Regions from separate parts of the Streptomyces sp. NPDC088706 genome, predicted to be linked through region 2. Evidence: riboswitches for the same ligand, from Rfam matches in the RefSeq annotation. Region 2 holds a riboswitch; the other holds the start of a gene.
What was found. A riboswitch is a leader RNA that binds a small molecule or an ion and turns the genes downstream of it on or off. The one in region 2 is predicted to bind S-adenosylmethionine.
Positions count from the first base shown of each region.

Region 1: another riboswitch for S-adenosylmethionine. It lies ahead of ACIQAK_RS01665 (aminotransferase class V-fold PLP-dependent enzyme); the one in region 2 lies ahead of thrC (threonine synthase).

Region 1 is NZ_JBIVLW010000001.1:353,451-360,813, forward strand. It holds gene ACIQAK_RS01640 (NlpC/P60 family protein) at 1-422, opposite strand, end outside; gene ACIQAK_RS01645 (NYN domain-containing protein) at 715-2,076, opposite strand; gene ACIQAK_RS01650 (hypothetical protein) at 2,116-2,358, opposite strand; gene ACIQAK_RS01655 (rhomboid family intramembrane serine protease) at 2,549-3,301, shown strand; gene ACIQAK_RS01660 (Lrp/AsnC family transcriptional regulator) at 3,298-3,579, shown strand; gene ACIQAK_RS01665 (aminotransferase class V-fold PLP-dependent enzyme) at 3,653-5,032, opposite strand; SAM riboswitch class IV at 5,224-5,341, opposite strand; gene trpD (anthranilate phosphoribosyltransferase) at 5,438-6,502, opposite strand; gene ACIQAK_RS01675 (cytochrome bc complex cytochrome b subunit) at 6,626-7,363, opposite strand, start outside.
Region 2 is NZ_JBIVLW010000014.1:45,615-52,977, forward strand. It holds gene ACIQAK_RS25700 (asparagine synthase-related protein) at 1-371, opposite strand, end outside; gene ACIQAK_RS25705 (keywimysin-related RiPP) at 435-557, opposite strand; gene groL (chaperonin GroEL) at 1,347-2,969, opposite strand; gene ACIQAK_RS25715 (cold-shock protein) at 3,272-3,478, opposite strand; gene ACIQAK_RS25720 (MoaD/ThiS family protein) at 3,898-4,176, opposite strand; gene thrC (threonine synthase) at 4,245-5,567, opposite strand; SAM riboswitch class I at 5,586-5,713, opposite strand; gene ACIQAK_RS25730 (glucosyl-3-phosphoglycerate synthase) at 5,878-6,828, shown strand; gene ACIQAK_RS25735 (trehalose-6-phosphate synthase) at 7,018-7,363, shown strand, end outside.

The DNA.
Region 1 (7,363 bases), on a different contig from region 2:
TCCGTCTGCTTGACCGTCAGCTGGTCGAGCGCGGAGGCCTGGTCGAGGAAGCTGTCCGGGTCCGAGGCGAGGAAGAGGGCGACCGAGGGGTCGATACCGCCGGAGCGGTACTGCGCGGTGGCGATCGAACCCAGCTCGCCGCGCAGGCTGTTGAGCTCGTCCTGGCCGCGGGCGACCTTGTCCTGCAGCGCGTCGACCTGCTTCTTGAGCTTGTCCTGCTGCTCCTTGGCCCCGTTGTACTTCTCGGTGGCCGCCTCGGCCTCGTGGTAGAGCTTGTCGACCTTCGCCTTGACCTCGCTCTTGCTCGGCTTGGGGTCGGCGTGGGCGGCCTGGGAGGACAGGGCCACGGCCGCGGCGGCGGTCGCGGTGAGCACGGTCACGCGGCTGCGGCTCGGCTGCTTGGGACGACGGTGGGACGCCACGAAGGCGAGCTCCTTCTTCCTCAGAGCCGCCTACCGGGCTTGTGGGGGAACGAATCCCCGGCTCCGTGCTCTCACGGACTCGGCGGTTCCTTCGCCGTCACCCCTAATGGGTGATCAACCGTGCGAAGGTTCGAAGGCTGACCCTAGTGACCATCTTGTGATCAGTTCAAATCCTCACAGGATTTTTCTTGTCACACCAGGCACTTCTTTACTCTCACCGCACCACGTGTAGCGGCGACTTGACGGTACGTTCCCAGGAATCCGGCATGCCACACATGTCGCACATCTGTTTCTAGACGCGCGAAAGGCGCTTCAGGAGCAAGATGGACGCGACAGGCCGGGCCCCGGCCTTGGCCACCCCGTCCGCCACCTCGCGGTCGGTGGAGACGACGACCACGGGCCGCCCCGGCGGTTCCGCGCGGGCCAGTTGACGGATCAGCTCGTCCGCGGTGACGCCCGCCTTGCTGAACAGCACCCGCACCCCACGCGGTGGGGCGAGCAGCACCGGAGCGGCCAGTTCGGCCCCGTCGAAGACACAGGTCATCTCGGCTCCGGTCTGGGCGGCGAGCACCGAGAGGCCGCCCAGCAGCCGCAACCGCTGCTTCTCCAGCGGCATCTGGGGATAGCCGGTCTTGGTGACGTTGTAGCCGTCCACGATGAGATGCGCCTGCGGCAGGGCCAGCAACTGGTCGAGCAGCGCCGGATCGGTGTCCGAAAGGGCTCTGGCGGCAATGTCCTTGGGCGACATCCGGCCCGGTTCCACCGCGTCGACGGTGTCGGCGGGGTGGGTGGTCACCGGGGGCAGGGCCAGCTCGCGCCGGAGCCCGGAGGCCGCGTCCAGCACGGTGTCCAGCAGCAGCCGCAGCCGCATGTCCTCCATCGAGCGCCCCTCACGGGAGGCCTTGCGGCCCGCCTCCAGGGCCGCCTCGGCCTCGCCGAGCCTGCCCTTGAGCCGACGCGACTCGCTCTCGGCCGCGGAGAGCTGGGCGGCCGCCTCGGCCCGCTGGGCATCCGCCTCGGCGGCGCCGCGGCGCAGGGCGGCCTCGCCTCGCTTCACCTCGCTCAGCGCGGAGCGGAGCTTGCGGTGCAGCGACTCGGACTCCTTGCGGGCCGCGTCCAGCTCGGCGCGCAGCCGCTCGGTCTCGCCGCGGGTGTGGGCGCGCGCCCGCTCCAGCTCCTGGCGCAGCTGCACCAGTTCGCGCCGGGTCTCCTCGTCCACCCGCTCCGCGTCGGCGCGCTGGACCTCCTCACCGGCCGCCTCGACCAGCTTGACCCAGCCCGTCGGGCGCAGCACATAGGCGGCGGCGGCCACATCGACGGGGTCGGCGGCCGCGGGCGGCGAACCCGCCTCCAGCGCACCGGCCAGCTCCGGCTGGGTCTGGCTCAGCCGCTCACCGATCCGCTGCCGGAAGAGGGGGTCGCCCTCCAGGGCCGCGGCCATCGCGTTCCCGGCGAACTTGGCCCGCCGGGTGGGGGTGAACCGGGCATACTGCCGCAGCTGGGCGGGGAGTTCGGCGACGGTCAGGCCGCCGAAGGCGTCCGAGACCAGCGCGACGACCCGCCGCCGTACGCCTTCGGGCAGCGGGCGGTCGAGCGCCTCTGCACCGCCGTCGGCCGCACCGGCCGGTTCGGCGCCGCTGGTCGGCTGATCCACCGTCCGTCACCCCATAGATATGTCTGTCGGTGCGCTCCCTCAGGAGGGGGCACCCGGCCTGTCCACCAGTTCGATCTGGTCCACCGCGTTGCACCAGCGACAGCGGACCGACTCGATGGTCTCATTGACCACCTCCCGCTCCTCGACACCGGACTCACCGGCCAGGTCGAGATGCACGTACTCCACGACCTTGGAGGACCGCGTCACGTCGAAGCGCGTGAGATTGCCGCACAGGGTGCAGCGCCAGCGGGTCCCGTCGGTCGGCAGGGGAACCGTCGTCATCGTTGCGTCCTCTTTCGTCGTCGGAGCGCGCGGCGGGCGCGCCGCCGTGTCGCTTCCTGTCCTACGTCAAGGATCTCGCGGTGCGCCGTCGAACTGCGGAAGTCCTGGCGTAACCCTACGGCCTCGCGTATAGGCATCGGCACGGCGAGGCGCCCCGTCCGGTTCTCCACCGGTACGTCATGCTCTGTACATGATCGACGGGCGGCAGTTCGACCGGCGGGCCACGGCCGGAAGGGTCCGGGAGCGGACGGCGGGCTGGGCGCCGGTGACGTACGGGCTGATCGCCCTGTGCTGCGTGATCTTCCTGATCGGTCCGCTCTCGGGGTTCGGTGGCGCCTCCTACGGGAGCCAGGACGCGCTGCTCGCCGCGCAGGCCGGGTACTTCGAGCGGTGGGGGGTCATCCCGGCCGAGCTGTGGGAGGGCTCGCCCCGCGCCCTGCTCACCCCGTTCACCGCACTGTTCCTGCACGGCAGCTGGCTGCACCTGCTGGGCAACCTGCTCTTCCTGTACGTGTTCGGGGCGATGGCCGAGGAGCGGATGGGCCGGGCGCAGTTCGCCCTCTTCTACGTGGGGTGCGGCTATGTGGCGCTGGTCTGCTACGCGGCGGTGCACGCGGACTCGGGGCAGACGCTGGTCGGCGCCTCCGGCGCGATCTCGGCGGTGCTCGGCGCGTTCCTGTACCTGTTCCCCAGGGCCCGGGTGACCAGCCTGTTCCCGTTCCTCTTCTTCCTGCCGCTGCGCTTCCCCGCCTGGATCGTGCTGGTCTTCTGGTTCGGGCTCCAGTGGGCGGCCGCGCAGGCGGCGGACGCCGGGCCGGGGGTGGCGTATCTGGCGCACGTGGCGGGGTTCGCCGCGGGGTTCCTGTACGCCTGGGGGCGCTACCGGGGTGGGACTAGAGTGAAGGTTCCAGCCACGGCCACCGAGGGAGACAGCCAGCCGTGATCACCGCGATCGTGCTCATCAAGACCAGCGTGGACCGGATTCCGGAGATCGCCGAGGCCATCGCCGCGCTGGACAGTGTCAGCGAGGTCTTCTCCGTCACCGGCACCTACGACCTGATCGCCATGGTCCGGGTCGCCAAGCACGACGACCTCGCCGATGTCATCCCCGGCCGGATCAGCAAGATCCCCGGTGTCGAGGGCACCGACACCCACGTGGCGTTCCGCACGTACTCCCAGCACGACCTGGAAGCGGCGTTCGCCATCGGCCTCGACGCGTAGGAACCGGACAGCACCTCGGCCGGGGACGGGCGGCGCGCCCGTCCCCGGCCGAGGTGTTTTCCTGGGGTCGTTTTCAGATCCGGGCGGCCTCGCCCCGGTCCGGGACGCAACGGCCGTCCTCGGTGCGGTACTTCCACTGGGCGCCCTCCTGGACCAGCTCGGTGACCGCGCGCAGGAAGCGGTCGATGTGCTCGTCCGGCGTACCGGCGCCGAAGCTGACCCGGATGGCGTTCAGGGACCTCTCGCCCGGCTCGGCCTCCGGGGCGCCGCACTCGCCCGGGTCCTGCGGGTCGCTGCCGAGGAGGGTGCGCACCAGCGGGTGGGCGCAGAAGAGGCCGTCGCGGACGCCGATGCCGTACTCGGCGGAGAGGGCGGCGGCGAAATGCGAGCTGTTCCAGCCGCGCACCACGAAGGAGATCACGCCGACCCGGGGCGCGTCGTCCCCGAAGAGCGAGAGCACCTGGACCTCGGGTACCTCGGCCAGCCCCGCGCGGACCCGGCTCACCAGCTCCTGCTCCCGGGCGACCAGGGAGTCGAAGCCCGCCTCGGTGAGGGCCTGGCAGGCTGAGGCGATGGAGTAGACACCGATCACGTTGGGCGAACCGGCCTCGTGGCGGGCGGCCGTGGTGTGCCAGTCGACGTCCACGCCGCCGTCGGCGCGCCGGGCGACCTTGCGGGACGCGCCGCCGCCGGCGAGGTACGGCTCGGCCGCCTGGAGCCAGTCGGCGCGGCCGGCGAGGACCCCGGAGCCGAAGGGCGCGTACAGCTTGTGGCCGGAGAACGCGACCCAGTCGACGTCCAGTTCGGCGATGTCCACGGGGTGGTGCGGGGCGAGCTGGGCGGCGTCCAGGACGATCCGGGCGCCGTGCGCGTGGGCGGCGGCGGCCAGCTCCTTGACCGGCCACAGCTCGCCGGTCACGTTGGAGGCGCCGGTGACGCAGACCAGGGCGGGACCGTAGGGGTCGCGGCCGGCTAGCGCCCGCTCCAGGGATTCCACGGCCCGGGCCGGGGTGCGGGGCGCGTCGAGGTAGGAGACCTGAGCGTCGCGCCAGGGCAGCAGGGAGGCGTGGTGCTCGGTCTCGTACACGAACACCTGGCAGTCGGCGGGGATCGCGGCGGCCAGCAGGTTGAGGGAGTCGGTCGTCGAGCGGGTGAAGACCACCTGGTCGTCCGCGCGGCAGCCGAGGAACTCCGCCACCGTGCGGCGACTGTTCTCGAAGAGGTCGGTGGAGAGCTGCGAGAGGTATCCGGCACCGCGGTGGACGCTGCCGTAGTACGGGGCGTAAGCGGCGACATCGTCCCAGACCCGCTGGAGGGCCGGGGCACTGGCGGCGTAGTCGAGTGCGGCGTAGGTGACTTCACCGCCGGTGACGAGCGGAACGGTGACATCCTGCCCCAGAACGGGCAGAGGGGCACAAACCGACGAGTCGATGACAGCGGTGGAGACAGACATGGCGAACTCCCGTAGAAGGCAGGCGAAATCCGGCGCCGGCGGGTACGCGGCAGCGCAGGAGAAGAAGGAAAGAGGGTGCGCGGAAGGGCGATCGGGCCCATGGGCCCGGAAGGCCCTAACGCATTCGCTTGCTCACAAGAGGCTCCCTAGGGACCAGGACCCCGGGGGCTGGCATCCGCTGGATGCCGAGGGGCCCGCGCTTGCCGCAGACCTCGCTGCCTACGGCCTGGTCTTCACCCGGGGCACCCCGCCACGGACGGAGGGTTGCCGGACAGCGGGCCGGGGCCGTAGTCGCTGTCACTCATGACCTGCGCAGCATCTTGCCATATGTATGCGGAGGCGCAAGGGCGCAGTCCGGCATCCGGACTGCGCCCCGCGTCACACTGCGTACGCCGGGAACTTCGTTCAGGCGTTGCTGGCCGCGATCCAGCGCTCCAGGGCGCGCTTGGCGGCGCCGGAGTCGATGGACTCGGCCGCCACCGCGATCTTCGCCGCGATCTGCTCGGTCAGCGTGCCCGGGCCCGGGTCGAGCGCGACCAGCGCCGCCGCCGAGTTGAGCAGCACCGCCTCGCGTACCGCGCCGCCCTCGCCGTCCAGCAGGCGGCGGGCGACATCCGCGTTGTACGAGGCGTCGGCGCCGCGCAGCGCCTCGACGGGGACGATCGGCAGCCCGACGTCGCGCGGGTCGAAGGGCTCCTCGCGCACCGTGCCCTCGCGGACCACCCAGACCCGTGAGGTGGCGGTGGTGGTCAGCTCGTCGAGCCCGTCGTCCCCGCGGAAGACCAGCGCCGAGTTGCCCCGCTCCGCGAGCACGCCCGCGACGATGGGCGCCATCCTGACGTCGGCGACGCCGACGGCCTGGGCGCGCACCTGGGCGGGGTTGGTGAGGGGGCCCAGGATGTTGAACGTGGTCTGCGCGCCGAGCTCCCGGCGGGCCTTGGCGGCGTACCGCAGGGCGGGGTGGAACTTCACGGCGAAGCAGAAGGTGATGCCCGCCGCCTCGGCGACCTCGACCACCCGCTGGGGGGTCAGCTCCAGGTTGACGCCGAGCTTCTCCAGGACGTCGGAGGAGCCGCTCGCCGAGGACGCGGCCCGGTTGCCGTGCTTGACGACCTTCGCGCCGGTCCCGGCGATGACGATCGCGGACATGGTCGAGATGTTGACCGTCCTGGCGAGGTCGCCGCCGGTGCCGACGATGTCGACGGTGCGGCCCGGCACGTGGATGGTGTTGGCGTGCGCGTACATCGCGCGCACCAGGCCGGTGACCTCCTCGACGGTCTCGCCCTTGGCCCGCAGCGCGACCGCGAAGCCGGCGATCTGCGCGTCGGTCGCCTCGCCGCTCATGATGCGGTCCATCGCCCAGGCGGTTTCCTCGGCGGAGAGGTTCTCGCCGCGCAGCAGGGGGTTCAGCAGGCCGGGCCAGGAACGGTCCGCCACGCTGTCGCCGCCGCTCGGGGTCCAGACGTTCATGGTCCGCTCCAGGGAGTCCACAGCCGGTTAAGAGACGGCTCCACCCTATCCAGCCGCCGGGACCGCGAAGAGCCCCGTCCATCGGATGGACGGGGCTCCTGCTGTGGCGATCAGGTCAGGTGATCAGTGGTGGCCGTGGCCCTCGGTGATCTCCTTGTACTCCTCCGCGGTGGGCTTGGCGATCTGGTTGTCGTCGCCGTAGTACCCCTTGCTGAGCTTCGCGCGCAGCTTCTTGACCGGGGAGATCTTGCGCTTGACACCGTTCTCGTCGACCTCGGGGCCGAGTTCGAACGGCTTGTACTGCTCGTGCGCGGTGAGCGTGTGCAGCTTCTCCGGGGAGAGCGGCTCGTGGATCTCCACGAACTCACCGTGCGGCAGGCGCTTGATGATGCCGGTCTCCCGGCCGTGCAGCACCTTCTCCCGGTCGCGGCGCTGGAGGCCGAGGCAGATCCGCTTCGTGACGATGAACGCGATGACCGGTCCGGCGAAGAAGAAGATCCGGACGAACCAGGAGATGGCGTTCAGCGACAGATGGAAGTGCGTGGCCCACAGGTCGTTACCACCGCCGACGAGGCCGATGAAGTACGCCGTGATCCAGGCGACGCCGAGAGCCGTACGGGTCGGGGCGTTGCGCGGGCGGTCCAGGATGTGGTGCTCGCGCTTGTCCCCGGTGATCCAGGACTCGATGAACGGGTAGACCGCGGGCAGCGTGAGCACCAGGCCGAAGAGCACCAGTGGGATGAACACGCCCAGGGCGAGCGTGTGACCCCACAGGTTGATCTCCCAGCCGGGCATCGTACGGACCAGCCCCTCGGCGAAGCCCATGTACCAGTCGGGCTGGGCGCCGGTGGACACCTGGTC
Region 2 (7,363 bases):
CAGGTCTCACCGGAGAGCCGGGCGACCACGTGGTGCAGGCCGGGCAGCCGGGCGAGGCGGCGCTCCAGGCCGGCCCGGTCGCGGACACGCTCCAGGAGGCCGGCGAGCACGGCCTCGGGGACGCGGTCCGGGCCGATGAGCACGAGGGCGTCGTCGCCCCGGCTGGAGTGGCTGACCTTGCGGACCAGCGGGCGGGCGACGACCCAGGGGCGGCCCGAGGGGTGGGCGACGGTGCGGGCGTCGCCCCTCGCCCCGGCGGGAGCGTCCGCCACCGCCCCGGTCGCGTCCGGTGCGGGAAGCCGCCCGGCCACCGCGTGGCCCGCCACGCTGTCCGGCAGGACGACGAAGTAGTCACGCAGCAGGCCGGGCATCTTCACCTTTCGGAAGTTCTCCCGCTGAATACCGGGAACGGGTACGGGGAGCGGCTCGGCGGATCAGACGATGCGCCGCACCCAGTACTCCTTGTACGAGCCGTAGAAGTAACCGGCGGTCTTCTTCGAAAAGTCGCCCTGCTTGAACAGCGACGGCTTCACGTAAGCCTTCTTCTGCTGCTTCATGACACCTTCCCTTCTGTGCGGTTGACGACCGTTATGCCCAACTGGCAGCTGCATAACTGGAGTTGTTCATGCGACTGGTGTTCACCAGGTGAACACCAGGGCCATCATGTCCCGCCGCCGGACCGGTACGCATGATTCCGACTTACCGCGCGAAGTTGGCCGGATAGCGTGAGCGGACGAGGCCGGTGCCGAGCCGCCCGGCCGTACGGTGAGGCACCGACCGGTCGGCATGTGCAGTCGCACACCAGTGGGGCACCACAGGGCAGTGGACTGGACCAATGGCTGTGCGCGGCGTCCGGAACCGGCAATGAGCTGCCCGGAAATCGAACGGCCTCCGGCAGAACGGGAGAACCAGCTGTCGCGCCCCCGGCAGCCTCCGCGACCGCGCTATCCCATGGTTGACTGGCGCGCCACCGGCATCGGCCTACGCGCGAGGATTGGCCCTGCCGCAGGGGGAAGGGGGCGGCAAGTAAACATTCGGCCAAGCCGACCACTCGCCGCGCCCTCCAGCCGCCCGTCCGCCCCCCCAGCCACTCGTTCGCGCACCCCGGGAACAGGCCTCGCACACCCCCACCGGCCCGGAGATCACCCCCCCACCGGCCCGGAGATCACCCCCAATGGCCCGGAGAACAAGCCCACCGGCCCGGAACACGCCCACCGACGCCCGGACACGCCACAGGGGCGGCACCTCCCGTGAAGGAGGTACCGCCCCTGTGGGACGCACTACGCGACGTACGCGGAACTTCGATCGGCCGGAGGCACCCGGCGGACCCGGGGCTCCGCGGCGGATCAGAAGTCCATGTCACCGCCCGGCATGCCGCCCGGAGCGGCCGCGCCGGCCTTCTCGGGCTTGTCGGCGATGACGGCCTCGGTGGTGAGGAAGAGCGCGGCGATGGAGGCGGCGTTCTGCAGAGCGGAGCGCGTGACCTTCGCCGGGTCGAGAATGCCCTCGGCGATCATGTCGACGTACTCGCCGGTCGCGGCGTTGAGGCCGTGACCGATCGGCAGGTTGCGGACCTTCTCCACGACGACGCCACCCTCGAGACCACCGTTGACGGCGATCTGCTTGAGCGGGGCCTCCAGCGCGAGCTTCACGGCGTTGGCGCCGGTCGCCTCGTCACCCGTGAGGTCGAGCTTGTCGAAGACGGCCGAGGCCTGGAGCAGAGCCACGCCACCACCGGCGACGATGCCCTCCTCGACGGCGGCCTTGGCGTTGCGCACCGCGTCCTCGATGCGGTGCTTGCGCTCCTTGAGCTCCACCTCGGTGGCGGCGCCGGCCTTGATGACGGCCACGCCGCCGGCCAGCTTCGCCAGGCGCTCCTGGAGCTTCTCGCGGTCGTAGTCCGAGTCGGAGTTCTCGATCTCGGCACGGATCTGGTTGACGCGACCCTGAACCTGGTCGCTGTCACCGGCACCGTCGACGATCGTGGTCTCGTCCTTGGTGATGACGACCTTGCGGGCACGGCCGAGCAGGTCCAGGCCGGCGTTCTCCAGCTTGAGACCGACCTCCTCGGAGATCACGGTGCCACCCGTGAGGATGGCGATGTCCGCGAGCATGGCCTTGCGGCGGTCGCCGAAGCCCGGGGCCTTGACGGCGACGGACTTGAACGTGCCCTTGATCTTGTTGACGACCAGGGTGGAGAGCGCCTCGCCCTCGACGTCCTCGGCGATGATCAGCAGCGGCTTGCCCGACTGCATGACCTTCTCCAGCAGCGGGATCAGGTCCTTGACGCTGCCGACCTTCGAGTTGACGATCAGGATGTACGGGTCGTCGAGCGACGCCTCCATACGCTCCATGTCGGTGGCGAAGTAGGCCGAGATGTAGCCCTTGTCGAAGCGCATACCCTCGGTGAGCTCGAGCTCCAGACCGAAGGTCTGGGACTCCTCGACGGTGATGACGCCTTCCTTGCCGACCTTGTCCATCGCCTCGGCGATCTTGGCGCCGATCTCGGTGTCGGCGGCGGAGATGGAAGCCGTCGAAGCGATCTGCTCCTTGGTCTCCACGTCCTTGGCCTGCTCCAGCAGAGCGGCGGAGACGGCCTCGACGGCCTTCTCGATGCCCCGCTTGAGGGCCATCGGGTTGGCGCCGGCGGCTACGTTGCGCAGACCCTCGCGGACGAGAGCCTGGGCGAGAACGGTGGCGGTGGTCGTACCGTCGCCGGCGACGTCGTCCGTCTTCTTGGCGACCTCCTTGACCAGCTCCGCACCGATCTTCTCGTACGGGTCCTCGAGCTCGATCTCCTTGGCGATGGAAACACCATCGTTGGTGATCGTGGGCGCGCCCCACTTCTTCTCGAGGACGACGTTACGGCCCTTGGGGCCGAGGGTGACCTTGACGGCGTCGGCGAGCTGGTTCATCCCGCGCTCGAGACCGCGCCGTGCCTCCTCGTCGAACGCGATGATCTTGGCCATGTGAAGTGGTCCTCCCGGACAGGGGTGGATTCTCCGGACCGAGAGGCGCCCGCGACGGACGGCCAGCGTGCGTGGTGGTTCCTTGCCCCACCGCGCCTGCGGGCCTCACCGGCCCGGTCCAAGTTTCTGTCACTCTCACCTGGAGAGTGCTAACGCCAATGATTAGCACTCGACCCCCGAGAGTGCAAGCGCCTCAGGCCGGTGCCCGCCATACGGTCCCGGGACGCACCTGGGGCCCGATCCCCTGATCCGGGGTCGGGCCCTAGGTGCGTGAGTAGTGACGTCGGACGGCCGCGCCGGGCTCAGCCGACGGCGAGCTTGACCATGTCGGCCTGGGGCCCCTTCTGGCCCTGCGAGATCTCGAATTCAACTCGCTGACCCTCTTCGAGGGTGCGGTACCCGTCCATCTGGATCGCGCTGTAGTGGACGAAAACATCCGCACCACCGTCGACCGCGATGAAGCCGTACCCCTTCTCCGCGTTGAACCACTTGACGGTGCCCTGAGCCATGCCTAACTCCCCTATTACTGGCCCTTGCACGGGACCGCACTTCGCGGGCCCGGGTCGGAACTCACCCTCCGACAGGAGAGGGTGCGCGGCGCCGCAGCGCGTCGACCGCGGCCGAATGTATCCGCCCAACTGCCCTCTGCAACAGGTCAATCGGACGAGAATTCTGGGCACAGACGAACGCCCGAACACGCGGGATTGCTGAGATTTACGGGCAAGTCGGGCCAGGCAAAGGCCACTTATGCCGCAAGGGGTTCACGTACTTTGGCTGCTTCTTATCGGGGCCGGGCGCATTCTCATATGCGGGCGGCACGAGCAGCGGAGGGGGCTTCCCCAACTGTACCGCGCTCAACCATGCAGAATTGCCCCCTCCGCTTTGTGTCGCGGAGGGGGCAACGGTTGTTCAGCTGAGGGCAGTCGGATCAGCAGCCGCCGGCCACGGCCGGGATGATCGAGATGCCGGCGCCGTCCGGCGTGGCCGCGTCGAGGCCGCCCTCGAAGCGCACGTCGTCGTCGTTGACGTACACGTTCACGAAGCGGCGCAGCTTGCCCTGGTCGTCCAGGACGCGGGCGGCGATGCCCGGGTGGTCCTTCTCCAGGGACTCGATGACCTCGGAGAGCTTCGCGCCCTCCGCCGGGACCTCGGCCTGGCCGCCCGTGTACGTGCGGAGGATGGTGGGGATGCGGACCTTGACGCTCATGGTGGGTGCCCTTCTTGCTTCGGACTCGGTCGCTCGGACTCGGTCGCGGTCTGCTCGGTCTCGGTGGGTCAGGCGGAGGCGAGGCCCGCGGCGCGGAACGCGTCCAGGCTCGGCTTGATGGTGGCCGTCGCCTGCGAGGTCGCGGAGACCGCGTCGAGCGTCTTTAGCCCGTCACCGGTGTTCAGGACGACGGTGGTGAGCGCCGGGTCGATCACGCCGGCCTCGATCAGCTTCTTCGTCACGCCGAGAGTCACGCCGCCCGCCGTCTCGCCGAAGATGCCCTCGGTGCGCGCCAGCAGCTTGATCGCGTCGACGACCTGCTCGTCGTTCACGTCCTCCACCGCGCCGCCGGTGCGGCGGGCGATGTCGAGGACGTACGGGCCGTCCGCCGGGTTGCCGATGGCCAGCGACTTGGCGATGGTGTTCGGCTTCTGGGGGCGGACCACGTCGTGACCGGCCTTGAAGGCGGCGGAGACCGGGGAGCAGCCCTCGGCCTGGGCGCCGAAGATCTTGTACGGCCGGTCCTCGACCAGGCCGAGCTTGATCAGCTCCTGGAACCCCTTGTCGATCTTCGTCAGCTGGGAGCCGGACGCGATCGGGATGACGATCTGGTCGGGCAGCCGCCAGCCGAGCTGCTCGCAGATCTCGTACGCCAGGGTCTTGGAGCCCTCGCCGTAGTACGGGCGCAGGTTGACGTTGACGAAGCCCCAGCCCTCGCCGAGCGGGTCGCCGATGAGCTCGGAGCAGAAGCGGTTGACGTCGTCGTAGTTGCCCTCGATGCCGACCAGCTCACCGCCGTACACCGCGGCCATGACGACCTTGCCCTGCTCCAGGTCGTGCGGGATGAACACGCAGGAGCGCAGTCCGGCGCGGGCGGCGGCGGCGCCGACGGCACCGGCCAGGTTGCCCGTGGAGGAGCAGGAGAGGGTGGTGAAACCGAAGGCGCGGGCGGCCTCGACGGCGATGGCGACGACGCGGTCCTTGAAGGAGTGCGTCGGGTTGCCGGAGTCGTCCTTGACGTACAGACCGCCGGTGACGCCCAGCTCACGGGCGAGGTTGTCGGCCTTGACCAGCTTGGTGAAACCGGGGTTGATATTGGGCTTCTCCGCGACATCGGCGGGAACCGGCAGCAGCGGGGCGTAGCGCCAGATGTTGTTCGGGCCGGCCTCGATGCGCTGACGCAGCTCTTCCGGATCGCCGACGGGCAGGTCGTACGCCACTTCCAGTGGCCCGAAACAGGACGCACAGGCGAAAAGGGGGCCGAGCTCGAAACGCTCGCCGCACTCGCGGCAGGAAAGCGCCGCGGCGGGACCGAGGTCCACGGTGGAGGCATCGACGGAAGAAGCGTCGGCAGCAGAAGTCGTGTTCCCTGCAATGGTCTGAACAGCCATGATGGCGGAGGCCCTTTCTCCTCATCTTCCTTGCAGCGCATTTCGCCGCAAGACGGAATTGGCACCTTCCCCACCGTGACCTCGCGGTCGGTAGGAGGGTTGCCGGGACTTCAACGGGCCGTTCCCTCAGTCCCTCTGGATGAGCTCTGTGGCACTGGATCTTCGATCCAGGCGTTTGTGTGACGGCGGACCCCGAGATGCGGGGGTCGTCCGCGTTGTTCAAGACTGTAACCGACGGACCGGACCGTCGAGACAGTCGTCCGAACGGCGAGATGGATCACATGCAGCGCACCAGCAAGGAGTTCAGACCGTGATCGAAGAGGTGGAACGCTGGCTGGCCAGGCGTTCCTGGTCGTCCGCCGACCGCCCGCTGGGGCGGCTCACGGACGCCCGGAGCGCCGATCCGCACCGCACCTCGGTGAGTGTCGTGCTGCCCGCGCTGAACGAGGAGGCCACGGTCGGCGCGATCGTGACGACGATCCGCCGGGAGCTGATGGAGAAGGTCCGCCTGGTCGACGAACTCGTCGTGATCAATTCCGGTTCCACCGACGCCACCGCCGCCGTCGCGCGCGCGGCGGGCGCCCGGGTGGTCCACCGGGACGCGATCCTGCCCCGCATACCCGCCCTGCCCGGCAAGGGCGAGGTGCTCTGGCGGTCACTCCTGGTGACCAGCGGCGAGATCGTCTGCTTCGTCGACGCCGACCTCAAGGACTTCTCCCCGGACTTCGTCTCGGGGACGGTCGGGCCGCTGCTCACCGACCCCGCCATGCAGTTCGTCAAGGCGATGTACGACCGTCCGCTCGACGGCAGCACGGGCCAGGGCGGCCGCGTCACTGAGCTGGTGGCACGCCCCTTGCTCAATCTGCACTGGCCGCAGCTGGCCGGCTTCGTGCAGCCGCTGGGCGGCGAGTACGCGGTGCGGCGGTCCCTGCTGGAGCGGCTGCCCTTCCCGGTCGGTTACGGAGTGGAGCTGGGGCTCCTCGTGGACGCACTGCACACCGTGGGCCTGGACGCGCTGGGCCAGGTCGACGTCGGGGTGCGGCGCCACCGCCACCAGGACGGCCAGGCGCTGGGCCGGATGGCGGCGACGATCTACCGCACGGCGCAGCTGCGGCTCTCCCGGGGCCATCTGGTGCGGCCCGAGCTGACGCAGTTCGAGCGGGGCGAGGCGGGGTTCGTGCCGCGCACCCACGCGGTGGACACCGAGGAGCGACCGCCGATGCGGGAGATCGCGGAGTACGCGAAGCGCCACGCGGCGTGAGGCGGGAGGTGCGCACGGCGTGCGGGTGGCGAGGCGGGCGGGCGTGAGGCAGGAGGTGCGCGAGGCGTGCGGGTGGCGAGGCGTGAGGCCGGTGTGGCGGACGGCGTGAGCGTGGCGCGGCGTGCGGCCGGTGAGGCGGGCGGGCGCTGAGGCGTTTGGCGGCTTCCCTTACGGGCTAGGTTCCGCTACATGGTCTCCGAGCACCCCGAACCCGCCGCCCCGTCCACCGCCCAGGTCCTCGTCGCCTCCAACCGCGGCCCGATCACGTACACGCTCGGCGAGGACGGGACACTCGACGCCAAGCGCGGCGGGGGCGGTCTGGTCTCCGGCCTGAGCGCCGTCGACGACAAACTCTGGGTCTGCGCGGCCCTCGGCGACGGCGACCGCGAGGCCGTGCGGCGCGGGGTCGGTGAGCCGGGCGTCCGGATGCTCGACATCGACGCCGAGATCCACGCCGCCGCGTACAACGGCATCGCCAACTCCGTGCTGTGGTTCGTGCACCACCTGCTCTACCAGACCCCCGTCGAGCCGGTCT